Regions from separate parts of the Paractinoplanes rhizophilus genome, predicted to be linked through region 1. Evidence: predicted binding sites of a transcription regulator. Region 1 holds the regulator's gene; the other holds the start of a gene.
What was found. Region 1 encodes HspR, which represses chaperone genes until heat shock. Its sites were predicted from a motif close to TTGAGTNNNNNNNACTCAA; they were not measured.

Region 1 (6,521 bases):
CGCGGCGAGCACGGCATCGACCTGGGCGCCGACAAGATGGCCCTGCAGCGTCTGCGCGAGGCCGCCGAGAAGGCGAAGATCGAGCTGTCCGCCGCGACCACCACGAGCATCAACCTGCCGTACATCACGGCCGGCCCGGACGGCCCGCTGCACCTGGACATGTCGCTGTCCCGGGCCGAGTTCCAGCGCATGACGCAGGACCTGCTCGACCGCTGCAAGGGCCCGTTCGAGTCCGCGATCAAGGACGCCGACGTCAAGCTCTCCGACGTCGACCACGTGATCCTGGTCGGCGGCTCGACCCGGATGCCGGCGGTCGCCGACCTGGTCAAGAGCATGACCGGCAAGGAGCCCAACAAGGGCGTCAACCCGGACGAGGTCGTCGCCGTGGGCGCCGCGCTGCAGGCCGGCGTGCTCAAGGGCGAGGTCAAGGACGTTCTGCTCCTCGACGTCACCCCGCTGTCCCTGGGCATCGAGACCAAGGGCGGCATCATGCACAAGCTGGTCGAGCGCAACACGACCATCCCGGCGCACCGCTCCGAGGTCTACACGACCGCCGACGACAACCAGCCGTCCGTGCTGATCCAGGTCTTCCAGGGCGAGCGCGAGATGGCGGCGTACAACAAGAAGCTCGGCACCTTCGAGCTCAGCGGCATCGCGCCGGCCCCGCGCGGCGTGCCGCAGATCGAGGTCTCCTTCGACATCGACGCGAACGGCATCGTGCACGTGTCCGCCAAGGACCTGGGCACGGGCAAGGAGCAGAAGATGACGATCACCGGCGGCTCCGCGCTGCCGAAGGACGACATCGAGCGGATGATGCGCGACGCGCAGGACCACGCGGACGAGGACAAGAAGCGCCGCGAGGACGCGGAGACCCGCAACCTGGCCGAGCAGCTGCAGTGGCAGACCGAGAAGTTCCTGGCCGAGAGCGGCGACAAGCTGCCCGAGGACAGCAAGAACAAGATCGGCGAGGCGCTCGGCGAGCTGCGCGGCGCCCTCGGCGGCTCCGACATCGAGAAGATCAAGGCGGCGCACGAGCGGCTCTCGCAGGTCTCGCAGGAGGCCGGCTCGCTGCTCTACTCGCAGGGTGACGGCACCCAGGCCGCGACCGGTGGTCCGGACGGCACCGAGGCGCCCGGTGGCGCGACCGGCGCCGGCCCGACCGGTGCTCCGGGTGCTGCCGCAGGTGGCGACGACGTGGTCGACGCCGAGATCGTGGAGGACGACAAGAAGTGACTGCCGCGGACGACGAGAACGACGGTCGGACGACCGAGCGGGTCGTCATCCGGGACCGACGCAAGATAGATCCGAAGGCCGAGGGCGGCGCCAAGGGCACCGCCGAGGTCAAGGACAAGTCCTCGGCCGGCGGCGCGCACCGCGCCGCCGAGCCGGAGGAGGGCGCCGAGGTCCCCGTCGACGACGAGGACAAGAAGCCCGCGCTCGGAGCCGAGCTCGAGGCTCTGCGCGGCGAGCTCGACGAGCGGACCCACGACCTTCAGCGGGTCACCGCCGAGTACGCCAACTACCGCAAGCGGGTCGACCGGGACCGGGCGGCCGCCGCCGAGCTCACCACGGGAGCGGTGCTCACCGCGCTGCTCCCGGTGCTCGACGACATCGACCGGGCCCGCGAGCACGGCGACCTGGTCGGGCCGTTCGCCTCGGTGGCGGAGTCGCTCACCGCGGTGACCGGCAAGCTGGGTCTCACCGCGTTCGGCGAGAAGGGCGACCCCTTCGACCCGAACCGGCACGAGGCGGTCGCGCACCAGACGTCGGCCGACGTCACGGAGCCGACCTGCGTCGAGGTCATGCGCCGGGGTTACACCCTGGGCGAGCGGCTGCTGCGGGCCGCTCTGGTCGCGGTCGCCGACCCCGAGTGATCTCACAGGCTGTGCCTCTACCCAAGCCTGGACTATCAGTCGGCGGAGCTCGTCCCGCCCACGGCGATGCGGTGGGCGGGACTCCCGCTAGGAGGAGGTGGACGCGATGAGCTCGAAGGACTGGCTCGAGAAGGACTTCTACGCCGTGCTCGGCGTGAACAAGTCCGCCTCAACCGACGAGATCAAGAAGGCGTATCGCAAGCTCGCCCGCGACCTGCACCCCGACCGGAACCCGGACAACCGGGAGGCCGAGGAGAAGTTCAAGGCCGCGTCCGAGGCGTACGACGTGCTCTCCGACGACAAGAAGCGCAAAGAGTACGACGAGATGCGCTCGCTGTTCGGCTCGGGCGCGTTCCGCCGGGGCGCGCGTTCCGGTTCGCCGGGCGGGCAGTTCGACCCGTCCGATCTGTTCGGTGGCTTCTCCAACGCGGGTGCCCAGGGCGGGGCCGGCGATCGCCGGTTCGGCGGGGCCGGCTTCTCCGACATCTTCAGCTCGATCTTCTCGGGCGGGGGGCCGGGGGGTGGCGCGGCCCGGCGCGGCCCGCGCCGCGGGCGCGACGTGGAGACCGAGGTGACCCTCGACTTCACCCAGGCGGTACGCGGCACGACCCTGCCGCTGACGCTGCGCTCGGCCGGCGAGTGCGACACCTGCCACGGCAGCGGGGCGAAGCCCGGCACCACGCCGCGCACCTGCCCGCAGTGCCACGGCAGTGGGCTGATCTCGCGCAACCAGGGGTCGTTCAGCTTCTCCGAGCCGTGCCGCGAGTGCCAGGGCGCGGGCACCATCGTCGACGAGAAGTGCGCCGAGTGCCGCGGCACCGGCGGGGTCACCAAGACCCGTACGATCAACGTCCGCTTCCCCGCGGGCGTGGCCGACGGCCAGCGGATCCGGCTCAGCGGCCGGGGCGAGCCCGGCGACCGCGGCGGTCCGGCCGGCGACCTGTACGTGCAGGTGGCCGTCCGTCCGGACGAGCTGTTTGGCCGCAGCGGCGACGACCTCACGCTGACCCTGCCGATCAGCATCGCCGAGGCGGTGCTCGGCGCCGACCTGCGGGTGCCCACGCTGGACGGGCCGGTCACCATGCGGGTCCCGCCCGGCACGCCGAGCGGGCGCAAGCTGCGGGCCCGCGGCAAGGGCGTGGCCCGCAAGAGTGGGCCACCCGGCGACCTGATCGTCACGGTTGACGTGCAGGTGCCGGACGGTGTCACGGGGGAAGCGCGCGATGCGCTGGAGCGTTTCGCGAAACTGACCCCGCCGGCCGGGCGGGAACGGCTCGAGGCGCGCGTGCGCCGGGGCGGTTAGGACGTTCTCGGGAGGTGGCACATGTATGAAGAGATCGACATCTCGGTGGAGCAGGCCTCCGACGCGAAGGTCCTGATCATCTCGGTGGCCGCGCGGCTGGCCGGCATGCACCCGCAGACCCTGCGCCAGTACGACCGGCTCGGGTTGGTGCAGCCCGGCCGGGCGGGCGGCGGCGGGCGCCGGTACAGCGAGCGGGATGTCGCGTTGCTCCGCGAAGTGCAGCGGCTGAGCCAGGAGGACGGCGTCAACCTGGCCGGCATCAAGCGCATCATCGGGCTCGAGCAGCTGGTGGCCGACCTCCAGCAGCGCATCCAGGAGCTGGAGGCGCAGCTCGACGAGGCGTACCACCGGATCGCCCAGATGGAGAGTCCGTACTCGAGGCGTGACCTGGTGCGCCAGGAGCGCCCGTCGACGGCCCTGGTGGTGTGGCGTCCGCGCCGCTCCGCCGACAAGTAGGACATCGCTCGTAGCGGATGGCGGCCTTCCCCGGAAGGCCGCCCTTCTTTGTGATCCGGTCGTTCGCCGCGGGCTGATCAGCGCCCCAGCGTGCCGCCGCCGGTCGTGCGGCCGAACATGCCGAGGCGGCGCGGGTGGCGGACCAGGCCGCCCTCGATCCAGTCGGAGTAGTCGAAGGCCTCGGGCCGGCTCATCAGGACGCGGCAGTTGTGCGCCCAGATGGACATCGGCTCGTCGCCGACCTCCTCGGCGCGTTCGACGTACTTCTTGAGGCGGCGTTTGCGCTGGTTGGTGGCGTTTTGCCGGACTCCGTCGGCGGCGTAGATGTACATGCAGTGCTGGGCGAAGCGGCGCGCGGGGCACTGACGGTCCATCGCCAGCTCGAAGAGCGTGGGCGCCAGGACGTCACCGGCGATCAGCAGATCCCAGTCGGGCGGCATGTTGTCCAATGGCACGGACTCGGGGTGATATGCCCATGCCTGCAACTCCTCCGGTCGCGGATCGACCGGGTTTGCGAACCCGTAGAAAGTCGACTCACGCACAGTCACGCCGCCGCCCCGCCGTAAAGTCCGATTAACACAACTTGTCGAGCCCGAACGCTAGCGCGCCCAAAGTTACTACGGAAGTGTTAGCGGGTCACAATCGGATACTAGTCAGTAGCATTAAGCAGCGTTGCCGGTTCGGCACCTTACTCACCTGCGGGAAGAGGGTTGACGGGCCGCCGCCGGTCGGCCATGCGGCGCCGCACGACGGTCCGGAACCACTGGTAATCGGGCAGGCGCGCGAGCATCGGGCCGGAGATCACGGTGATCAGCACGTAGGCCGTCGCCAGCGGGGCCAGTCGCGGCTCGACGCCGGAGGCCACCGCCAGGCCCGCGATGACCACCGAGAACTCGCCGCGCGGCACGAGGGCGAGGCCGGCCCGCAGCTGACCGGGGAGCGCGATGCCGGCCCGCTTCGCGGCGAGATAACCGGTCAGCACCTTGGTCGCCATGGTGAGCACGGCCAGCCCGAGCGCGGGCAGCAACACCGGCGGCATGTCGGCCGGGTTGGTGGACAGGCCGAAGAAGACGAAGAAGACCGCGGCGAACAGGTCGCGCAGCGGGGAGAGCATCTCGGTGGCGTGGTGCGCGACCGGGCCGGAGAGCGCGATGCCGACCAGGAACGCGCCCACCGCGGCCGAGACCTTGAGCTCGGCGGCCACGCCGGCCACGAACAGCGTCAGGCCGAGCACGCTGAGCAGCAGTGCCTCCGGGTCCTGCACCGACATGAACTTGCTGATCGTGCTGCCGTAGCGGATCGCCACCACCAGGACCGCGATCACGGTGACCACCGCGACCGCCAGGGCCTTGGCGCCGCCGGCCAGGCCCACCCCGGCCAGCACGGCGGTGACCAGCGGGAGGTAGAAGGCCATCGCGAGGTCTTCGATCACCAGCACGCTCAGGATGACCGGGGTCTCGCGGTTACCGAGGCGGCCGAGGTCGCCGAGCACCTTGGCGATCACGCCGGAGGAGGAGACCCAGGTGATGCCGGCCAGCACCAGGGCGGCCCGCCAGTCCCAGCCCAGCAGCAGCGCGAAGCCGGCCCCGGGCAGCGCGTTGAGCAGGCCGTCGATCAGGCCGGCCGGGGCGGCGGCGCGCAGGTTGCCGACCAGCTCGGTGGCGGAGTATTCCAGGCCGAGCATGACCAGCAGCAGGATGACGCCGATCTCGGCGCCGACCTCGATGAACTCCTCGCTGGCCGAGAGCGGGATGAGGCCGCCGTGCCCGAAGGCGAGGCCGGCCAGCAGGTAGAGCGGGATGGGCGAGAGACCGACCCGGCGGCCCAAGCGGCCGAGCATGCCCAGGGCAAAGAGCAGCGCGCCGACCTCGATCAGGAGAATCGTCGTACTGTGCACTCTTTCGCCCTTAATTCTGGGGTTTTCTGTCGCGGGTAAATAGAGCTGGCCGGCCTAGTCGTCGCGCTCGCCGGCCAGGATGGCGGTGACGCCGTCCAGGCCCTCGCGGGTGCCGACCGCGACCACGACGTCGTTCGCCTCGAAGACGAAGGACGGGCCCGGCGAAGCGATCACCTCGCGGTCGCGCAGCACGGCCACGATCGACGCGCTGGTGCGGGTGCGGGCCCGGGTGTCGCCGAGCTGGCGGCCCACGAACGGGGAGCCGGCCGGCAGCGCGATCTGCTCGGTGAGCAGGCCGGCCGCCTGCTGGCGCAGGCCGGCGAGCTGGCCGAGCATCAGCGACGCGCCGAGCACGTCGGCGAGCGCCTCGGCCTCGCCGTCGGTCAGCGGGATCGACGCCAGGCACGAATCCGGGTCGTCCACGTCGTAGAGCACCAGGTCACGCCGGCCGTTGCGGTGGGAGACCACTCCGACCGTGCGACCGCTCGAGGTGACGAGGTCATGCCGGACTCCGATCCCCGGCAGCGGAGTCTGTTCCACCCTTACACGCACGCCTGCAACGGTACTGGATGTTCCACGGGACACCCTTTTCACTATGGGCGATACGCCGGACCTATGCGGCGGATATCGCGGGCTCCCTCGTGATGAGCCGTTTCCGGTGGAGGGCGCGGGTGCGGCCGCTGGCCACCAGCAGGAGCGCGCCGACCAGGCAAAGGCCCAGGTTGAAGGCGTACGCGAGGCGGAAGTCGAAGTGCTGCGCCAGCCCGAACAGCGGGGCCGCCATGATCTGGCCGATCGGGAACGTGTTGGTGACCATGGTGGTGGCCCGCCCGGGGTGCTCAGGCATCAGGTCCTGCACGTACGAGATGCTCAGCGCCCCGACCGTCGAGATGACCACCGCCTGGAGGAGCTGGGCGGCGGCCAGCACCCAGACGTGCGCCGCCGTGGCGGCGACCGCGTGGTAGGCGACCGCGCAGAGGACGCCCACGAA
Region 2 (6,521 bases), on a different contig from region 1:
TGTCGTTGCCTCGTGGCTGCTCAACGCTCGCTTAGCCGGCCGGGTCTGGCGTGGGCGCCGTGGTGGCGTCGGTGATGGCGGGCATGATGCGGGTGGTGCGTAGCACGGTGTTGTGCGCTGGGAGCCCGTTGCGGCGGCGGGTGCGGATGCTGCGGCGGGGTCGGGGGATCGGGCTGGTGGGTTGGGCGGCTTGCGGGTCGAGCACGGCGATGGCGCTGGCCAGGACTTGGGTGTTCGGGATGACCAAGGGTTCGTTGGCGGTGCGCAGGTGCAGGTGGATGAGCCCGAGTTCGGTGACGGTGCCTTCGAAGCTGCCGCCGAGGGTGCCGTTGTGCAGCCGGATGCGGTCGCCGACGGCGATGGTGCGGGTGAACAGCAGCACGACGCCCGCGACGAGGTTGGCGAGAGTCTGCTGCCCGGCGATGCCGAGCAGGGCGCCGGTGAGCGCGCCGCCGAGCAGGAGCTTCCCGACGGGTACGGCCAGCAGCCCGAGGGTGGTCAGGGCGGTGACGGCGGCACCGGCGATGACGGTCAGGATACGCAGCACGCTGGCGTGGGTGGGCCCGAGGCGGGCGGCGGTGATGGTAGACAGCCAGGCGGCGGCGCGCAGGACGGCGGCGGTCGCGGTGATCAGGAAGCCGGCGGTGCCGGCGGCGGCCACGAGCCGGACGGTGAGGTGCGGCGAGTGCAGGTCGCCGGCGGCGGCGACGGCCGCCGCGCCGGCGGCGAGCACGGTGAGGATCGCGGGTTGCCAGCCGGGGGCGGCGCGGCGCGGTCGGGCGTTGGTGGAGACGTAGACGGCGGAGCCGGTGGGCGCAGGTTGCGTGACGGGTCGGGCGGTCATGGTGTGCAGTGGTCAGGTGGGCGGCGGTCTGGGTTCAGTTGATGCCGTGCAGGACGTGCGCGGGTGAGCGGTGGTCGTGCACGTGCCGGGCGCGTGGCCCGGCGGTCGGGATGGTGAGGGTGAGCACCCCGTCGGTGTAGGTGGCGGTGATGCCGTGCCCGGTGGCGGGCCGATCCAGCTGGATGCGTTGGTCGATGTGGCCGTACGGACGGTGGCCGGTCACGCGCGTGGCATCCGGTATGTGCGGGGCGCCGCGCTGGGCGTGGATGATGATGATGGTGGTGCCGTCGACGGCGACGTCGAGGGTGCCGGGATCCAAACCGGGCAAGTCACAGAGCACCACGTAGTGGTCGTCGCACTGGTAGACGTCCACCGGGACGTCCGGCGCGAGAGCGCGGCGGTGCCGCGCGGCCGGCTGGCCGTGTCGGCGCGCGGTACGGTCCGGGGCGTTGATCGTGGTGGTCATCGGGTCCGTTCACCTCCTCGGGTCAGGTCTTGGTCCCGGCACCGGACGCGCCGGCCGCCGGGACCACCATGTGTCGTGCTCAGCTACGTCCCGGAGCGCCGGGTCCGGCCAGCAGGTGAGCGGCGTGCTCGGCGTGGGTCTCGTCGACGAGGACCTCGTAGCTGTCGGCGCGCATGCCGCTGATGGAGGCGAAGTCGCGGCGGCCGCCGGTGAGCGTGTGGGCGGCCAGTCCGAGCAGGGCGCCGAGCACGGCGCCGATGATCGTCCCGTTGACGGCGAGCAGCAGCGCGGAGACCAGCGGGTTGATGAGGTTGAACAGGCCGAGGATCCAGCCGAACAGGGCGCCGAGCACGGCACCGCCGATCGCGTTGTACGCGGCGGCCTTGGCGAGGGTGAGCCGGCCGGTGACCTGTTCGTAGCTGTGCAGGCCGCGGCCGACGATCGCGACGTGTTCGACCGGGAACTGCTGGTCGGACAGGTAGTCGACGGCCTGTTCGGCGGCGGTGTAGCTGGGGTAGGCGGCCACGGCCCGCTGCGCGGGCGCGGCGGTGGTCGGGGTTTCGAGGGTCGGCGTCATCGCGGTTGTCCTCCTTCTCGGTGGCGAATCAGCCAGAACAACAGGTGTGTTCAGTGCGGGATCAGCCGGCGTTGACGGTGATCCGGCGGGGCTTGGCGGTCTCGGTCTTGGGCACCCGTACGGACAGGACGCCGTCGGCCAGGTCGGCGCTGATGTGCTCGGTGTCGATGCCGCCGGGCAGCAGGGTCTGGTAGGTGAACTGCCCGACGCGGCGGGTACGGTGGCGCAGCCAGCCGACCTTCTCCTTCTCGACGATCTCACCCGTCACGCGCAACTGGTCACCGGCGACCTCGACGGTGAGGTCCTTGCGGTCGACGCCGGGCAGGTCGATCTCGACCAGGTAGGCGTCGTCGGTTTCGGTGACGTCCGCCAGCGGTGTCCAGCCGGCGCCGGTGAGCGGGTTGCCGGTAAGGACGGTGGAGAGCAGGTCGGTCATCCGCTGTTGCAGCTGGGCGAACTCGCGCAGCGGCTCATAGACCGCGGGGGTGCTCGCCGCGTTGGTGGAGCGCAGAATTGGAAGTGTCATCGCTTCCTCCACAGGTGTGTCCACAGCGCGTCGTGCGGGGTCGTCTGCGCGGCGCGCGCACGAATGGGGGCCGGTCACGGCCCGGCACCCGGGGGTGGGGGTGCCGGGCCGCTTCGGAGGTGACCGGGAGAAAGGTCATGGCAGGCGGCTCGACGGCCGCGAGAGTGTGGGTCAGGCCTTGATCTGCTTGCGGCCGGTGCTGCCGGAGCCGATGCTGATCTTGCGGGGCTTGGCCTTCTCCGAGACCGGGATGCGCAGTTCGAGGACGCCGTTGTCGTAGCTGGCCTCGAGCTTGTCGGTGTCGAGGGTGTCGGCCAGGAACAGCTGCCGGCTGAACACGCCCATCGGCCGTTCGGAGATCACGGTCTCGACGCCGTCCTTGGTGGTGCGCTGCCGCTGGGCCTTGACCTGCAGCACGTTGCGCTCGACGGTCAGCTCGATCGAGTCGGGGTCGACGCCGGGCAGGTCGAAGTACACGTTGAACCAGTCACCGTCGCGCTCGGCGTCGACGTGCATCACCGCGGGCCGGCCGGCGGTGCCGGTGAGCTGCTCGAAGACGCGGTCGATGTCGCGGAACGGGTCGGTACGCATCAGCATGGTCATCTCCTCCTCGGTGCTCCTTCACCCAAGGGTCTTCGGTTCCCGGGGATCTCCCGGTGGTTGAGTGGCATTGACTCAACTTGTCTCTACCGATACAACGAAGTCATGGCAGCGTCAAGTCCATCGTTCAAGAAATCTTCGGTGGCCGCCGGTGGGGCGGCCCTGGACGCCCGGTGGCAGTCGGAGGGCCTGTATCCGATTTCGGTGGTCACCGAGATGACCGGTCTGGGTGCACCCACGCTGCGCGGCTACGAGCGGGCCGGGCTGCTGCAGCCGGCGCGCACCGCGGGGGGCATGCGCCTGTACAGCCCGCGCGATGTCACGCTGGTGCGTCGGGCGGCTGTCTTGGCCGCCGAGGGCATCAACCTGACCGGTATCCGCCGGATCCTGGCGCTGGAGGCGCAGGTGTCGGCACTGCAGGCCCGACTCGCCGGCAGGGACGGCGCAGGGAGGCTTTCCGAAGCCGCTGCCGGGACAATGCCGATGGTTGAGCGAGGCGCGCATCGGTGAGACATCTACGGTCGGCCGTCCGAGGAGCGCCACTGCGCCGTGTGCCGCGCTGGCTGTGGCCGGTCAGGTGCCGAAGCCGGCCGCTTCGTCGGCGGCGGTGATCTGGGCGTGGAAGCGCTGGTGGACCCAGCAGGTCTCGCCGAGCAGGGTGATCTTCGCCCAGCGGCCGGCGACCGGGCCGAGCCGGGTGGCGCGTGGCAGGGTGCCGATCAGGCGTCGCGGGTTGGCGCCGCCGGAGAACTTGGTGCTGTCCAGCACGTAGATGGCGTCGTCGGTGACGGCCACGCACCGGTACTTGATCCAGAACATGGTGAGGCCGGTCAGGTACGTGATGACGAAGAACAGGAAGTTCGGCGCCGACTGGCAGATGAACGCCTGCCGGACCTGCGCGCCTTCGGGCAGCAGATGCGCGGCGCGCCGCACCAGGTCCTCCCGAGGTTGCCTCTCACGCGGCACGGCCGCCCCCGCGTCGTCCTTCACCGCCATTCCTATCCCATGTGTGCCGCCGCTGACCGTATCCATGCCGGCCGAAGGTGCGGCCAGGCTGGGCCGCATGCCGGCCGGGAATGCGGCTGCGCCCGCGGCGTGGAGCTCCGCGGGCGCAACTCTTTCGATCATCAGGGGCCTCAGGCCGAACCGGTCCCGGCCCGCGCAACCGGATCAGGTGCGCTAACCCATGATTTAGCACTCGCCGCCGCCGAGTGCCAGACAGATGTGATGTGAACTGGATCACAACGAAAGAGTTGACAGGACTGGGCTCAAGTTTTATTCGTTGAAGGTGAGAGCTTCGGCGATTCCCCCGTCCATGTGAAGGAGGTTGACCATGGGACGCGCCGTTGGTATCGACTTGGGCACCACCAACTCCGTCGTTGCCGTGTACGAGGGCGGTCAGCCGCAGGTGATCGCGAACGCGGAGGGCGGCCGGACCACCCCGTCGGTGGTGGCGTTCACCGACTCGGGTGAGCGACTCGTGGGGCAGTTGGCCCGGCGGCAGGCGGTGCTGAACCCGAAGGGCACGATCTCGTCGGCGAAGCGGTTCATCGGCCGCCGCCACACCGAGATCAAGACCGAGGCCGATCAGGTGTCGTACGACGTGACCGCCGGCCCCGACGGTGCGGTCCGCTTCGCGGTGCGGGGTAAGCAGTACGCGCCGGAGGAGATCAGCGCGCAGGTGTTGCGCAAGCTGGTCGACGACGCGGCCAAGCACCTGGGGGAGAAGGTCACCGACGCGGTGATCACCGTGCCGGCGTATTTCAACGACGCGCAGCGGCAGGCCACCAAGGCCGCCGGCCGGATCGCCGGGCTGAACGTGCTGCGGATCATCAACGAGCCCACCGCCGCGGCGCTCGCATACGGGCTGGACAAGAAGGGCCACGAGACGGTCCTGGTGTTCGACCTCGGCGGCGGCACCTTCGACGTGAGCATCCTGGACGTCGGTGACGGCGTGGTCGAGGTCCGCTCCACCGCCGGCGACACGCACCTGGGCGGCGACGACTTCGACCGCCGCCTCGTGGATCACCTCGCGCTGGAGTTCCAGCGCGACAACGGCATCGACCTGCGCGCCGACCCGCAGGCGCTGCAACGGCTCTACGAGGCCGCCGAGAAGGCGAAGACCGAGCTGTCGTCGGTGACCCAGACGCAGGTGAACCTGCCGTTCATCACCGCCGACGCGTCCGGCCCCAAGCACCTGATCACCACGATCACCCGGGCCAAGTTCGACCAGCTCACCGCGGACCTGGTGGAACGGTGCCTGCAGCCGGTGCGCCAAGCCCTGGCGGACGCGAAGATCAGCGAGAACGACCTGGACGAGGTCATCCTGGTCGGCGGCTCGACCCGGATCCCGGCCGTGCAGTCCCTGGTCAAGCGGCTGACCGGCGGCAAGGAGCCGAACATGTCGGTCAACCCCGACGAGGTCGTCGCGCTCGGCGCCGCGGTGCAGGCCGCCGTGCTGCAGGGCGAGGTCAAGGACGTCCTGCTGCTGGACGTCACCCCGCTGTCGCTGGGTGTCGAAACCCTGGGCGGGTTGATGACCCGGCTGATCGAGCGCAACACCACCATCCCGACCCGCCGTTCCGAGACTTTCACCACCGCCGAGGACAACCAGCCCGCCGTCGACGTGGTCGTGCTGCAGGGCGAACGGGAGAAGGCCGCCGACAACCGGATCCTGGGCCGGCTGCGCCTCGAAAATATTCCGCCGGCGCCGCGCGGGGTGCCGCAGATCGAGGTCACCTTCGACATCGACGCCAACGGCATCCTCAACGTCTCCGCCAAGGACTCCGCCACCGGCGCCGAACAGAAGATCACCATCTCCGGCTCGGGCACCCTCGACGAGGCCGAGGTGCAGAGGATGGTCGCCGACGCCGAACGGCACCGCGCCGACGACACGAAGCTGCGCGAGGCCGTGGAGGCCCGCAACACCCTCGACGCGGTCGCCTACCAGCTCGAACGGCGCCTGGCCGAGCTCGGCGACGCCGTGGCGGTGCACGACAAGGCCCGCGCCGAGATGCTGGTGTCCGACGCCCGGCAGGCGATCAAGGACCCGGCCCCGCTCGACCGGCTGCGGTCCCTGACGGCCGACCTGCAGCAGATGCTGCACGGCCTGGCCACGACCTCCGCAGGATCGACCGCCACCGGAGCCGGCGCAGGCACGGCGGCGGGTCCGGCCGCGGGCGAGGACGACGTGATCGACGCCGACTACTCCCCGGCCGGCTGACCCGCAGTGAGCGAGCGACACAGGGAGGTGACCTGAGATGACCAGCGCCCAGCACGATGCCCGCCCGCACGACGCGGACGCTGCGGCGCAAGCCGATGTGCCGGCCGGCGCGGACACCGCACCGGCCGGCACCCCGGCCGAACCCGGCACGCGGGATGCCGGGCCGACGGTTTTGGAGCTGGAGGACCGGTGGCGGCGGGCCGTGGCGGAGCTGGACAACTTGCGCAAGCGGTTCGAGCGGCAGCTGACCGAGCAGGCCCGCACCGAACGGGCCCGCACCGCGGC

Region 2: dnaK (molecular chaperone DnaK) is a predicted target of HspR. The motif match lies at 4,267-4,285, and genes of this name have one in related genera.

Annotation. Positions count from the first base shown of each region.
Region 1 is NZ_JBHTBJ010000027.1:59,125-65,645, reverse strand. Features, by position in the region: gene dnaK (molecular chaperone DnaK) at 1-1,233, shown strand, start outside; gene grpE (nucleotide exchange factor GrpE) at 1,230-1,874, shown strand; gene dnaJ (molecular chaperone DnaJ) at 1,981-3,177, shown strand; gene ACFQS1_RS28520 (heat shock protein transcriptional repressor HspR) at 3,199-3,633, shown strand; gene ACFQS1_RS28515 (hypothetical protein) at 3,711-4,181, opposite strand; gene ACFQS1_RS28510 (cation:proton antiporter) at 4,322-5,530, opposite strand; gene ACFQS1_RS28505 (cation:proton antiporter regulatory subunit) at 5,585-6,082, opposite strand; gene ACFQS1_RS28500 (sugar efflux transporter) at 6,144-6,521, opposite strand, start outside.
Region 2 is NZ_JBHTBJ010000079.1:484-7,004, forward strand. Features, by position in the region: gene ACFQS1_RS39785 (mechanosensitive ion channel family protein) at 32-844, opposite strand; gene ACFQS1_RS39790 (Hsp20/alpha crystallin family protein) at 879-1,310, opposite strand; gene ACFQS1_RS39795 (YflT domain-containing protein) at 1,390-1,887, opposite strand; gene ACFQS1_RS39800 (Hsp20/alpha crystallin family protein) at 1,949-2,413, opposite strand; gene ACFQS1_RS39805 (Hsp20/alpha crystallin family protein) at 2,585-3,010, opposite strand; gene ACFQS1_RS39810 (MerR family transcriptional regulator) at 3,155-3,523, shown strand; gene ACFQS1_RS39815 (hypothetical protein) at 3,587-4,003, opposite strand; gene dnaK (molecular chaperone DnaK) at 4,347-6,236, shown strand; gene ACFQS1_RS39825 (nucleotide exchange factor GrpE) at 6,274-6,521, shown strand, end outside.